DNA from 2 places in the Arthrobacter sp. R4-81 genome. Region 2 is predicted to be linked to the other one. Evidence: predicted binding sites of a transcription regulator. Region 2 holds the regulator's gene; the other holds the start of a gene.
What was found. The regulator LexA, encoded in region 2, represses DNA repair genes until DNA is damaged. The targets are predictions, from matches to a motif close to TCGAACANNTGTTCGA.
Positions count from the first base shown of each region.

Region 1: a site for LexA is predicted at 3,475-3,490, ahead of M1E05_RS09880 (DUF6504 family protein). Genes of this name have one in related genera too.

Region 1 is NZ_CP096445.1:2,083,672-2,090,868, reverse strand. Features, by position in the region: gene M1E05_RS09885 (DNA polymerase III subunit alpha) at 1-3,076, opposite strand, end outside; gene M1E05_RS09880 (DUF6504 family protein) at 3,073-3,417, opposite strand; gene M1E05_RS09875 (hypothetical protein) at 3,572-3,958, shown strand; gene M1E05_RS09870 (chorismate mutase) at 3,966-4,286, opposite strand; gene M1E05_RS09865 (hypothetical protein) at 4,429-4,569, shown strand; gene M1E05_RS09860 (hypothetical protein) at 5,378-5,599, shown strand; gene M1E05_RS09855 (phosphotransferase enzyme family protein) at 5,656-6,612, shown strand; gene M1E05_RS09850 (VOC family protein) at 6,644-7,024, shown strand; gene M1E05_RS09845 (hypothetical protein) at 7,163-7,197, shown strand, end outside.
Region 2 is NZ_CP096445.1:3,061,410-3,068,606, forward strand. Features, by position in the region: gene M1E05_RS14230 (SseB family protein) at 1-830, opposite strand, end outside; gene priA (bifunctional 1-(5-phosphoribosyl)-5-((5-phosphoribosylamino)methylideneamino)imidazole-4-carboxamide isomerase/phosphoribosylanthranilate isomerase PriA) at 833-1,579, opposite strand; gene M1E05_RS14240 (hypothetical protein) at 1,632-1,790, opposite strand; gene hisH (imidazole glycerol phosphate synthase subunit HisH) at 1,790-2,578, opposite strand; gene hisB (imidazoleglycerol-phosphate dehydratase HisB) at 2,575-3,201, opposite strand; gene M1E05_RS14255 (histidinol-phosphate transaminase) at 3,263-4,381, opposite strand; gene M1E05_RS14260 (LysM peptidoglycan-binding domain-containing protein) at 4,459-4,860, opposite strand; gene lexA (transcriptional repressor LexA) at 5,344-6,093, shown strand; gene M1E05_RS14270 (ATP-dependent DNA helicase) at 6,108-7,197, opposite strand, start outside.

The sequences.
Region 1 (7,197 bases), 980 kb from region 2:
GGAGTGGCCGATGGCTCTCCATCAGGTGCTCACTGACGTCCACGGCCATCAGGTCAAGTTCTGCACGGACATTCTCCACCATGGTGGGAGCCGGTAGCCCCCGCTGGAGATTGTTCAGTTCCACGTCCCCTAAAGGCAGAGCAAGTTGCCCTTCAATGACATCAACGCCTTTCTTGGTAGGACGGCTCTGAAGGTTTTGCAGATGAAGGACGAGGTCAGCACGGTTCGTATCATTTACGGATTCACGGTGAAGGGAATCAAAAGCACCCAGTTGGGCGAGCCGCTTGATGCCAGGTTTGGATAGGCGTGAACGTGCCCGCAAATCCGCCAGGGACTCGTACGGTTGTCCGGCAACGATCCTCTTAAGCTCTGAGGCCGACAATCCGAAGATGCCCTTGAGGCTTAGCCGGATCCCCAGCTTCCCGGCATGCTCCCCCGACTCAACCCGTTCTACCCGGTATTCGGCTTTGCTCCTGTTGATGTCCAGGGGAAGGATGGGGATTCCCAGCCGCCGGGCTTCCGCAACAAGAAGCCGCTTGGGGTACATGCCAGGATCATGTTCCCAGAGCCCGGCAAGGAACGCTTCCGGATGATGCGCTTTCAACCAGGCCGACTGGTAGGTGGGTACAGCAAAGGCCGCCCCGTGAGCCTTGCAGAAACCAAAGCTGGCAAAGGATTTCAGGGTTCCCCAGACCTTGTCCACCACTTCGGGGGAATAGCCTTTGGCTTTGGCCTCGCGGCGGAAAAACTCTTCCACTTTGAATTCCAAGGCCTCATTTCCAAGCACGCGGCGGAACTCGTCAGCCCTGGCAAGCCCGCACCCTGTCATCACGTCCAAGGTCTTCAGGATCTGCTCATGGAACACCGTGACTCCATGGGTTTCCTGCAGGACAGGCTTCAGATCAGGATGGGGGTAAACCTCTGGTGAAAACCCATGCCGGTGCTCCAGGAAAGGCCTGACCATGTCCGACTTCATGGGCCCAGGCCGGAAAAGCGAAATGTCGATGATGAGGTCATTGAAATCCCGGGGGGCCATTTTGCCTACCAGTTCCCGCTGCCCCGGAGATTCGATCTGGAAGCAACCAAGAGTGTGGGTACTGCGTATCAGCTCATAGGTTGGTTCATCATCCAAGGGCACTGCATTGAGGTCTATATGCCCGTCATCAGAGATGTAGGCAGGACCATTCCCGTCATTGCCAGGAGGATGCGAACCAGCTGCTGTTACCTCTGCCTTGGAGGGATGAAGCCGGATCACTTCCCGGACCGCAAAGGCCATGGCGCTTTGCATCCTGACCCCCAGGACATCGAGCTTCAGCATTCCCATGGGATCCATGTCGTGTTTATCGAATTGGCTCATGGGTAATCCCAGTCCGCTGGGCTGGACCGGGGTCCGGTCCAAAAGGGTGGAATCGCCCAGGATCACTCCGCAGGGGTGCATGGAGATGTGGCGAGGCAACCGGTCCAGTCGTTCAGTGAGATCAACCAAAAGATCAAGCTGCTGGTTTTCAGAAAAATCCCGCTCAACCCGGCCAGCGAACTCCCGTAGTTCCGGCTTCTCAGCAAGGGCTTCGCGGAATTTACGCGCGGAAAAGCGCCACAGCTGTTTCGCGATTTCGCCTATTTCGCCGTCGTCCATTCCAAGTGCCATGCCTGCATCCCGGACAGCACCGCGAGCGCGGTACCCGTTTTGCATGCTCATCAAAGTGACCCGTTCAGCCCCGAACCGGTCAAAGATTTTCCGGTAAACGTTGTGCCTTTCGGCGCTTTCGACGTCGATGTCAATATCGGGAAGGGTCGCCCTGTCGCCGGAAAGAAACCGTTCAAATACGAGGTCGTGCTGGAGGGGATTCACCTGGCTGATATCAATAAGGTAGTTGACCAGGCTTGAGGCTCCGGAGCCCCTGGCCGCCGCCCTGACGTTCATATCCAGGATCATGCGGGAAACTTCGGCAACGGTGAGGAAGTAAGAAGCAAAGCCGAGGTTTCCGATGATCCTTAGTTCATGCTCCAACCGGGAGCGCATTTCAACTTCCTGCTTTCCGGAGATCCCCGGGAAGCGGCGGCCGATCCCGGCCTCACACCGCTGGATCAGTTCCACTAAAGGATCACCGGCGATGCCGATGACGGAAGTTTCAGGAACAACCGGTTGCTTCCAGCCCATGTCGGAGACTGGATCCATCCGGCAACGATCCGCGAGCGCCTCCGTTTGAGCCAGCAGTCTTTTCAGGTCAGCTGTGCCGTACCCCGCTGAGTGGATGATTTCTTTTGCCAGCTGCACCATGTGCGCCTTGGACTTGAACCAGCCTTGTCCTGTTGGTTGCAGAAGGGGGGCTGAGGAGAGTTCAGGAAGTGATTTCAGTGTGCGGGCGGAATCGAGGACATCTGCTGTGGCAGCTCCATCCTCTTCGCAGTACCTGACGGCGTTGGTCAGGACGGCTGGTACATGGTGTTCGGCGGCGAGTTTGAGCATGCGCACAGCATGGGCAGTGCTCAGTGGGGCTCCTGGGGGGCTTAGCTGTGACACGACTTCGGCCACTACTGTTCCCTGGGGCATTGCTTCCAGCCAGCGCTTGAACAAGGTGCGGGGAAGTAGGTATTTCCGTCCTCCCATGGACCGGCCGACGTCGGAATCAGGTCCGATGAGAACGGTCAGGACCGGTTTCAAAGTGTCGGGATCCAGTGTTCTGGATGCCAGCTCCGCCCTGGTCACTGCGACAGGGACCACTCCCCCTGCCTTGCCTGTTGTCCTTGCATGGGCGTCGGAGATAAGCCGGCAAAGGGCACGGTAGCCGGCTCCGTTGTTGTGTCCATGGGCGAGGACAACAACCCGGCCCGAAAGCTGGGTGCGGTGATCGCCGTCGTCGTCAAATACTGCGAGATCAACTCCCACTACCGGATCGATGCCCGCAGCCATGCATGCCTTTAAATGTTTGACTGTTCCGTACAGCCCGTCCCTGTCGGTGCACGCCAATGCTGTTGCCCCGTCAGCCGCGGCTGCACTGGCAAGTTCCTCCGGCCAGGAGACTCCGTAGTGTGCGCTGAAGGCAGTGGAGACGTGAAGGTGGGTAAAGCTCATGCTGTTTTTGGTGCTGTTCTTGGCTGGAGGGCATCATGGATGCGCAGCAGCCTCCAGCGCCCGCTGCCAATATCGCGCGACAGGTCCAGCGTTAATGGTTCCTGCGGCACCCCCGGTGAACGCTGATCTTCAGCTTTGACTTGCACCCGCCAGATTTCATGGTCTACCAGTCCCTTGCCTGCCCCCAGGGGTGCCCTTTTTTCCTCTGCCCACCATTGACGGCGTTCAAACCAGCGCACCGGTTCTGCACACACGGTGTAGCGGCACCCTGCCCAGAAAAGGTTCAAGGGCTGGCCTTCAGGAGCGCATTCCACCTCTACACCCTCACTGAATATCCCCATGGATGCCTCCGTGCAACTTTCTTACAGCTTCCTTGCAACTTCTAACAACTTCCTTCTTCGAATATATCTTCGAATACTTTCAGTCTACGCCCGAGGCATGACAAAACCTAGGTCGGGGGTGGACGGAAGGGGAAGCAGAGAGCAGGATGGAGCCATGAGTTCCAATGAAGCACTCCTGAGAAACGCCAGCATCGCCGCCAAGAATTCACATTTGGTGGCGACTTTCGATATTGATGGCAATATTCCGTCGTCGGGCGCCTACGTCGTGGGGCTTGTTGCGTCCACTCCTGACCTGTCACATCAACGAAGGCTTGGAATCGAGTTCATGAATGGCGAGGCAGTCTCGTTCTATGCCTTCAACCATGACGGCACCGAGGAGAACTTCGACCTCGACGGAGTGGAGCATTCAGGCAATACCATCACAGGGCATTTTCCCCTGAGCACCATAATGGGTCTCGGCAAGGGGCATCTGATATCAGCCTTCAGCGAAGCCGACGGGCGGGAATTCCAGGCAGGCGTTCAGGTCCAGGAATCTCTCTGAAGCTGAATCAGTCGTTGTTTTCCTGGACTTTGAGTTCCAGTTCGATGAATTCGGAGATCATGGTCCGGTAGGTCGTTTCCACCAGGCCGGGATCAATGCCCTTCTTTTCGGCCGCGAACCGGACGTGCTCGATGATGCGCTCCACCCGGCCCGGTGCGCGTACTTCCGCACTGTCCCCTTTTAGCGTCCCGGCGATGCGGATCAGACGTTCCCTGCGGGCGATGAGGCTGACGATCTGCTCGTCCACTTCGTCCACGGCCACGCGCACGGCGGCGAGCTGTTCTTTGTCGGCCTGGGCGTTTTTGTCGAGTCCGTATTCTGTGGGCATGTGACTGACAGTATCTAAGGATGCAACCCGAGTCGACTACATTTCCCTTGGCGCTGGCCGCGTACAGGTTTAGAACAGGCTGGCCAAGTCTGAAACGCGTGTCTTGGATTCACTACCACCAGAACGCACATAGGGTCGGTACATGGACAAGGAACATACCGGCGAGCTGGACGGGCAGACCTCTATCAACGAGCTGCTCGACGAACCGGTCGGCCATGCTCACATCCAGATGGCGCTGCCCCTTCATGTCCAATTCTCCGCGGGGAAATTCGTACGCCTGTAGGGAGGAGCAGCTGCCACTTTTCGAGGTTGCCCACAGCGCCGAATTTTCCCGTGGAGCGGAACGCTCTCATTGTGCTGGGATGTCATGTAAGAATCGGAAGATTGACTGCACCCCCCCTTGGGCGCACTGCACCACGACGTCGAAAGGTCCTGGTAAGGCGTCTTAGAACGTGCCGATCCCATTCTGCGTTGGTCAACATCGAAGAATCGAAATTCTTGACCAGAGGAACCAGGTAACTGACGTAGTTTTTGTTTTTCATGATTATTCGGAACTCTATCGCCCCCTGGTTGGAGTGGCGCCGCTGCGCTTCTCTGGCTGGCACAAGAGGCACGGCATAAACTTGGGATGTTCACGTGGCGATCGCGGTTTGCGGATTAAGCGTGCGTCAGAACGGAGAGCGCCATGCTCAAGATCCTCATGTGCAAACTGAACTTGCGCCATGCGTGGCACATAGAATCCGCAGAGGACGGCAGCGGCCGCTATAGGCGCTGCACGCGGTGCGGTAAGTACGACCGCGACAGGGACGGCAGCGGCTTTATGCACTGACACCGGCATCCGGATTTCGACGGCGGCTCGACAGACCTCCCGTTTGGCTTTCGCCATACTGGTTCGCAGTGGGAACAAGGCCTGATACGCGCGACTGCTCGCCGACGCACTGCCAGCCGGCCACGCACCCCTGCCGCTCGCCCGCCTCGTCGCGTCCTTCTCCCCTGCCGAGCCGCCGCAGGGACGTCACAGCGTGTATCCATCGTAGTCAAAGTCGAAGACCGGCAACCGGGCCGCAACGATGAAAAGGGGTCTTCCGCAGATGTTTCTCCACGCGTCTTCGGTTCCTACCCTTGGGCGCATCCTCGAGGAAATCCATAAACTCCTCGATTTCTTCGCCCATGAGGGACCCGTCGTCCCCATCTTCACCATGGACTTCCAACAGGACCGGCCACACCGGCGGAGGGTCGTCATGGGTACAAAACGCTCTGACGTAGTAACTCACGGCCACGAGGATACCGTCCAGTCAAGCGGGATGACATGACTTCCTTCAGACGCGACGTCAAAGGCAATCAATTCGGCAGTATTAGACTTCTGAAGATGTTTCCACCTGGGTTATCGATGCTTTGGGAATCGACAGAACCACAAATCGCGCTGAAGAACAGGTTTGGCCTTGGCAGCTTCGACGAAGCAGCCGGCTGGCTCACCAAGGTTCTCGCCGAATCCTGGGCGATTGAGGTGAAGGCCTGCGAGCGAATCATCATCAGCGACCACAACGCCATCGCCTGGATCAGCACGGACCGCGGACGCTTGGTGGCGAAGTGGTCCCGTGATGAGGATCAGTTCGTCAAATTTTCCGGAACCGCAGATCTGCTGGCTGCGCTGCACAAAGAAGGGCTGCCAGTGGCGCCCCCGCTGGCGGCCACTGACGGCAGGCACCGAGTGATCTTCGATTCCTCGTCCGTCACGGTGCAACCTCATATAGACGGCGACCTGCTTGACGTCACTGCTGACACAGCGGTCCGAAAGGCCGGGGCCTCTCTGGCCCGCTTGCACTGCGCTTTGGCAACGCAGGGAGACAGCCGGTTGACCAAGCTAGGGCGACACACTGGTGGAACGCTGGATTTGCGGCGGCGGATAGGGACCTGGCTGCAGCATGCGGACATCGGGAGGGCGCCGGAAGCGTCAGCAAGACTTCGTGACCGGATAGCGTCGCTGCCGCCGATCGACAGCGATCCGCAGCTGATCCACAACGACTACAGGGCCTCCAATTTGCTCACCTCTGGTACAGGGGTCATCGCCGTTCTCGACTTCGACGAGGTCGCCCTGGACTACTGCGTCAGCGACCTCGCGTACGCTTTCGTCTTCCTCGGAACCCGGTTCACCAATTGGCAACCAACACCGCCCAGGGTCCGCGAGGCCCTTCTGCATGGATACGAAACAGTGAGGCCACTCACACAGCTTGAACGCCAGTGGCTACACATTCTCGCACTATGGCAGGGAATCAATGCAATCCCCCCCGGCGACGATCCGGCGGGGTGGGCAAGGGCTGTGTGATGTCCCTCCCGCAGTCGGCTATCGTGGTGCCATGCCGAGCCGATTAGCTGTTATCGCCATCGACGCGATCCACCCACAGGTGGTGGCCGAATTCTGGTGTGCCGTCCTTGACTGGCATGTTGTTGACGAGGATACGGACATCATCAGCATCGGACCGCAGGATGGGAGCTCGCCTTCCATTGACGTCATCGCGGTGCCCGAAGGCAAGACCGTCAAAAACCGGCTGCATTTCGACCTCCGGGCTGACGGCGTGTCCACCGCGGAGGAGCTTGAGCGCCTGCTCGCCCTCGGCGCCCGGCGCACAGACGTGGGTCAGGGGCCGGACGTCAGTTGGGTGGTTCTCAGCGATCCCGAGGGAAACGAGTTCTGTCTGTTATCCCGATCCGTCCAGGATGTCGAAGGCGAGACCTGAGTCTCACCTTCCGCCCGGCGCCAACGTCACGGTCTGAATACAAAAACTCCCACAGCCCCGGAAGTTCTATCCCGGCACTACGATCAGCCCTAATCTTGGATTCATAAGCATGCTTTCGATTATTTAGGGGTGGTTCAAGTGAAAAACTTGTCCGTGCTCAGCCTGGCCGCAGC
Region 2 (7,197 bases):
ACCCGTTCGGCCAGCAATTCATTCCGGGCCCAGGCGCCATTCAAGCCTGCCACCAGTTCCTGGACTCCGGCGGCGTCCAGCCCGTCCACCAAGTACAGGACGATGCGCAGCTCCGGACCTGCACCGCCGCCTTTGAGCTGCAGCCCTCCGGATGTCAGGGTGCCTACTCCCCCGCCACGGTGGAGCTCGATGCGCCGAATCTGGGGAACATCAGAGGCAGTTGCTGCCACAGCATCCGCTACATCTGTGTCGGCATAGGACGGTGACCAGGGGAGTTGTTGAGCCAACGCCCAGACCGCAGGCCGCCTAACAACTATGGTGACCTCCGAGCCCGGATCCATCACCATCAGTTCCGCGCCTTCGGCGGCTGCGGATAAGGCAGCCCTGGCAGCGTAGACCGCAACGGGCCTGGCCTCCTGATGCCAAGCGTGGAGCGCCTCGGCAGAGGAGAAAACCGGCAATGCGGTGCGCCCGTCAGGAGCCTTCAGCGTCACGAGTGCCATGTCTGCCTGTTTGTCCGCCTGGAGCCCTGCAGCGCCCTGCCCCTCTTCGCCCAGCTGAGCGACTATGGGAACAAAAACCCTGGCATGGGCCAAGGCCTGCACGATGGCATCTTCGTCACCGGCACCCGCCACCATGGCGGAAACGGCGGCGAGGTACCCGGCGTCGGCTTTGCCGTCGTCGTCCTCAAAGTTGTGGATCCGGGCATCCTCACCGGCGAGGCTGCGCCCTGTCCACGGCTGGCCCGCCGAATCGGCGGCGCCCCCGGCACCGGCCAGGGCTGCAGCGATATGGCCTGGCAATGGCCGGGAGCCGGGTGTGCCTTCCACTGTCAGCGGCGGCCGGCGACGTCGAGCGCCTGGGGCAGGGTGAAGGCACCGGCATAGAGGGCCTTGCCCACGATGGCTCCTTCGACGCCCAGGGGAACAAGTGAACGCAACACCCTAAGGTCTTCGAGGCTCGAGATTCCTCCCGAAGCGACAACTGGCTTGCGGGTCTTCTCCACCATCTTGCGCAGCAGTTCCACGTTTGGACCTTGCAGCGTGCCGTCCTTGGTGACGTCAGTGACAACGTAGCGGGCGCAACCGGCCGCCTCAAGCCGCTCCAGTACCTCCCACAGGTCGCCGCCTTCCTTCGTCCAGCCGCGGCCTGCAAGGGTGGTGCCCCGGACGTCAAGCCCGACGGCGATGCGGTCGCCGAAGCGGTCAATGGCACGCTGCGTCCACTCCGGGTTTTCGAGGGCGGCGGTCCCGAGATTGACCCGGGCGACACCCAGATCCAGGGCCCTCTCCAGTGATTCGTCGTCCCGCAACCCACCCGAAAGTTCCACTTTGATGTCGAGCTTGCCAACGACTTCCCGCAGCAGCTCCGAGTTCGAGCCGCGCCCGAAGGCAGCATCGAGGTCAACAAGGTGAACCCACTCGGCACCCTGCTGTTGCCAGTTCAGTGCAGCCTCGAGCGGAGTCCCGTAGCTGGTCTCGCTTCCTGCTTCGCCCTGGACCAGTCGTACGGCCTGGCCGTTCACTACGTCAACGGCCGGGAGCAGTTCAAGTACCGGCAGCGGGGTTTCGTCGTTCATCATGGTCCTCAAGGGTGGTGGAGCGGAGTAGGAAATGTAGCCGGCTGTGATGTCAGGCGGCAGGCAGCGTCAGCATGTAGGCGGCCAGGAGCGCCATTCCAGCAAGGGTATAGAACACCACCTGGATCCAGCGTGGTGCTTTCTGTTGCCGGAAGGACAACGCCCCGCCGACCAGCAACCCGGCGAGGCCCATCAGCACTATGGACCACACTATGCGTCTGCTGCAGGTTGAGCTGAAGAGGGGTTGGCGGGAGCGGCTTCTGCGGAAGCAGGAGCCTCGGCACGCCGCCCATGACGCAGGCCGTTGACCCAGTTACGCAATAGACGGGCACCGGCATCACCGGACTTCTCGGGGTGGAACTGCGTGGCAGCCAAAGGGCCGTTTTCAACCGCGGCAATGAAAGGTGCCCCGTGCTCGGACCAGGTGACCAGTGGCGGAGCCATCCGCGGCTGGATCACATCGAAGTCCCAGGTCTGGACGCCGTAGGAGTGAACGAAGTAGAAGCGCTCATTCTCGACACCTTCAAAGAGGTGCGAACCCTCGGGAACCTTGACCGTGTTCCAGCCCATGTGCGGCACGACGTCGGCCGGGAGCAACTCGACTTTCCCAGGCCATTCACCCATTCCTTCGGCCTCTGTGCCGTGCTCAACGCCGGCTTCGAACAACACCTGAAGTCCGACGCAGATGGCCAGGACGGGCCTGCCGCCGGCTACGCGTCGGCCGATCATCCGAATACCGTCTACGGCTTTCAGTTCGTTCATAACGGTCTCGAAAGCGCCGACGCCGGGGACCACCAGGCCATCGGCGTTCAGTACGTCCTGGGGCTTGGCGCTCAGGATTACTTCGGCTCCGGCACGCTCCAACGCCCGGACAGCAGAGCGGACATTGCCCGAGCCGTAGTCCAGGACCGTGACGGTGGGCTTACCCTCCGGCGAGGAGGGCTTGACGGCGGCGTCCGGATCAAGGATCGCGCCGTCCTGGATGAGCTTTCCGGTCACAATGCCCCCTTAGTTGATGGGATTCCGTCCACGCGCGGATCGGTTTCCACGGCCGCGCGCAGTGCCCGGGCGAACGCCTTGAACTGTGCCTCCACAATGTGGTGGGGGTCCCTGCCGGCCAAGACGTTCATGTGAAGGCATATTCCTGCGTGCAGGGTGATGGCTTCGAAAACGTGGCGGGTGAGTGAGCCTGTGAAGTGGCCGCCAATGAGGTGGTATTCCTGGCCGGCAGGTTCGCCGCCGTGGACCAGATAAGGCCTGCCGGAGACGTCCACGACTGCGTGCGCCAGCGCTTCATCAAGGGGAACGGTCGCTTCTCCGAAACGCCGGATACCTGCCTTGTTACCCAAGGCCACTTTCAGGACTTCTCCGAAGGTGATGGCGACGTCTTCCACTGTGTGGTGGACATCGATGTGCGTGTCACCGGTGGCCTTGACCGTGATATCGATCAGGGAATGCTTGCAGAGTGCCGTGAGCATGTGGTCGTAAAAGGGAACCGAAGTATCGATGTCCGATGTTCCGGATCCATCCAGATTGATCTCTACCAGTACAGAGGATTCACTGGTCGCGCGCTCCATTCGCGCAGTCCGTGCCGCGGCAGCAATGGATCCAGGGTTACTCATGGTGATATGTCCTTAGGAAGAAGGGCCTGAAAGCGTGGGGCTTCTGGGTCTTGGTTCAAGTTTAGGCCGGTACTGCGGTTTGCCTTGTCAGGATGCGCTCCAGTGCCTCAAGGAATGCTGTGGTCTCGGCCTCTGTTCCTGCCGTCACCCGCAAATGTCCGGGAATGCCGACGTCGCGAATCAGGACTCCGCAATCAAGAAGTGCCTGCCAGACTGCGTGCGGATTCTCCAGTCCCCCGAAGAAAACAAAGTTGGAATCGGAAGCGGCAGGTGTCAGGCCCATTCGTGTCAGCTCCGAGACAATCCTGTCGCGTTGAGCTTTGATGTCCTCGACGTCGGCCATCAACGCTTCCCGGTGCTGCAGGGCGGCAAGGGCTGTTGCCTGGGTGACCGCTGACAGGTGGTATGGCAAGCGGACCAGGCGCAAGGCATCAGTGACTTCAGGCGCTGCCGCCATGTAACCGAGCCGGGCTCCGGCCAGTGCAAACGCTTTGCTCATGGTGCGCGTTACGATCAGGCGTTCCCGCCCGGGGAGGAGCGTGAGTGCACTGGGAGTACCATCGTGTGCGAACTCGTGGTAGGCCTCGTCCACGATAACAATGGTGCGGCTCTCCTCACCGGCTTCGTAGACAGCCTTCACTACGTCCAGGCCAAGGCCGGTTCCGGTGGGGTTGTTAGGTGAGCTCAGGAAAACTACGTTCGGTCGAAGCTCCCGGACCTGTTCGGCCGCGTACTCTGCGCTTAGCCCGTAATCGGCAGCGCGCAGGCCGGAAACGTATTCGGTGTCAGTACCGCTGGCAAGCAAGGGGTACATGGAGTACGTGGGGGGAAAGCCCAAAGCTGTCCTGCCAGGTCCGCCAAAAGCCTGCAGTGTCTGCTGCAGGACTTCGTTGGATCCATTGGCTGCCCAGATATTTTCGGCCTCGAGCCCATGCCCCAGATACTCGGCCAGGGCTGACCGGAGCTCACTGAACTCCCGATCGGGATACCGGTTCAGTCCGGCGGCTGCAGCGGTTACGGCCTCGGAGATGGCCTTCAGAACATCCTCTGGCACGCCGTGAGTGTTCTCATTCACGTTCAGCAGGATGGGCACATCCAATTGCGGCGCACCGTAAGGCGTCAGGCCCCGGAGATTGTCGCGGAGTGGCAGTCGGTTCAAGCGCGCTAGCTGGTCAGTCACCAGAACAGTTTAAGTGCCTGATGCCGGGGCCGGAAAACTGTGACGCCTCCGGGCGAAGCCGGGCTCGAGGACAGGGCTCACGCGGAGGGGACAAAGAGCTGCTGCCCCGGACTGACCGCACCTCCATCGAGGTTATTCAACTGCACGATGTCAGCCACGACATCCCGCGGATCGCGCTCAGGTGCAACAGTGCCGGCGATGGCCCACAAGGATTGGCCCTGCTGCACGGTGACGGTCACAGTGGGAGTCAGGGAGAGCTCGGCGACGGTGTCAGCTGCCTTGGCCGGAGACGTAAGGAATCCCGAGAGCGACATCAGCAAGGCAGCCAGCAGCATAAGGGGCAAGACCACCAGGACAATCCATCCGCGCCGGGTAAGCCGCAGCGGTGCCTGCACCCGGCCATGGGCTTGACCAGGGGTGCCAGCACCGTAGCCACTGTCTTCTTCGTGGGCGCGGGCCCCGTGACCGGCAGGTGCCATTTCGGGCTCATAGAGAGCGGGCCTCTGCGGGGCGAGGGAACTGTGCAGCGTCGTCGCCGACTGAGACTCCCCGGAGACCGATTGCGGAAAGAACTCGTGGAACGCGGATGTAGCTGACATGACCGTCCTCCTGGACCATACTGTGCTGCCCGTCGTGTTCATTGATGGCAAGGTATTCATTGCCACCGGCCTCCGGTTTCGAACGCTTGAACGAATTCGGCGACCGGAGCAAGCAAACTAGAAAACCGACTAGAACACATATTCGAACCTTACTGACTAAGTTTTAGCATCTATGATCGAACATTGTCGAGACTCACTAGAACAAATGTTTGAAAAACTCCCTTGGCTGGCCTAGGTTTGATCAAAGAAACATTGATCAGGACAACCACATCTGCAGTTGATCAGCAGGGTCTGACATTCAGGCAGAACGTTCCCGGCGGCTGGCGCTCAGAAGCCGGGAGAAATGGAAAGGCGTTGGCGAAAATGGCAGCACAAGCCGCGGGCAGCAAGGCCACCGCAGGGGCCTCGCAGAATGCCCGGACGCCCAAGGGCCTCACTCTTCGCCAAAAGAGAATCCTGGAGACCATTCAACGGTCGGTCAATGACAACGGCTATCCCCCATCCATGCGTGAAATCGGGGACACAGTCGGCCTTGCGAGCCTGTCCAGCGTGACCCACCAGCTGTCCCAGCTGGAGAAACTCGGTTACCTGCGCCGGGATCCGAAGCGTCCGCGCGCCATGGAAGTGTTGATGCCGCTGACCCTGGAAGAAGGCGGAACGGAGCCTTCACGGCCGGAAAAGCCAAACCGGTTCAGGAGTGTAGGCCGTCAACCGGTAACGGAACTCGCTGGCGCAACAGACACCGCCATGGTCCCCCTGGTCGGGCGCATCGCCGCAGGCGGTCCTATTCTCGCCGAGCAGCTCGTCGAAGAGTTTATGCCGCTCCCCCGCCAGCTCGTTGGCCACGGAGAGCTGTTCATGCTGAAGGTAGCGGGAGACTCCATGATAGATGCCGCGATTTGTGATGGTGACTGGGTGGTTGTGCGCCGTCAGAGCGACGCAGTCAACGGCGATATCGTGGCCGCGCTATTGGACGATGAAGCGACAGTCAAGACGTTCCGCCAACGGGACGGCCACACATGGCTACTGCCACAGAACACGCAGTACGAGCCCATCCTGGGCGATCATGCCACCATTATGGGCAAAGTGGTCTCAGTCCTGCGCTCCATCTAGGACCCGCGCTCCAGCTAGGTACTGGCCACGCGCGTTTCCTCGGCCAGCCGTTTGAGCGCCGCCACCGCAATCGCAGGGTCGGTGGTGGGCCAGAAGGGCGGCAGGGCAGCACGCAGAAAATTGCCGTATCGCTCAGTTGATAACCGTGAGTCCAGCACGGCGACCACGCCCTTGTCCCCTGTCGAACGAATAAGGCGGCCGGCACCCTGGGCAAGCCGAATGGCGGCGTGGGTGGCGGAAACAGACATAAAGCCGTTGCCGCCTGCCTTTGCTGCCGCCCGGGAGCGCGCCGTCATGAGGGGATCATCAGGACGCGGAAAGGGAATCCTGTCGATCACTACGAGGCGACACGAGCCCCCAGGAACGTCCACTCCTTGCCAAAGGGACATGGTGCCGAACAGGCAGGTGTCAGGCTCATCCGCAAACTGCCGGACCAGCGCCGTCATAGTTGAATCACCTTGGCAGAGAATGCTCATGTCGAGCCGGGGACGCAGGGCTTCCGCAGCGTCTTCCGCTGCCCGGCGTGAGGAGAACAGGCACAGCGCCCCGCCCCCGGAGGCAAGAATCAGCTTTTCGAGCTCATCGAGAGCTTCGGGTGAGGTGCCCCGACCCGGCTTCGGAAGATGACCCGCCACGTAGAGAATTCCTTGTTTCGGATAGTCGAAAGGAGAGCCGACGTCGATGCCGGTCCAGCTCGGCGCACCCGGGCCCACGAGACCAAGGCCGCCCGCCGCAGGTTCGAAGGCGGAGCCGATCGCGAGCGTAGCGGATGTGAGCACGACGGTGTGTCCCTCGAACAGTCCCTCGCGGAGCCGGCCTCCGACGCTTAGGGGCGCCACATTGATCAAAGCCGGCGAGGCGTCATCGGGTGCGGAGTAACCGTGTTGCGGATCAAAGGTGCTGTTTCGGGAAATCCACACCACTTCGCCGTTTTCCCGCGCTGCGATAAGTCGTTCACACAATTCCAAGATCACCAGGAGGCGGGAGCGCGCCAGCTGCCGCCCGCCGTCGGCCGTGGTGGAACTGTCCCCCTTGGAATCGGAGAGCGCTGCGCGGCATGCGTCGCGGAGCTGGTCCACACAGTCGAGTTGTTCGTCGTTGAGC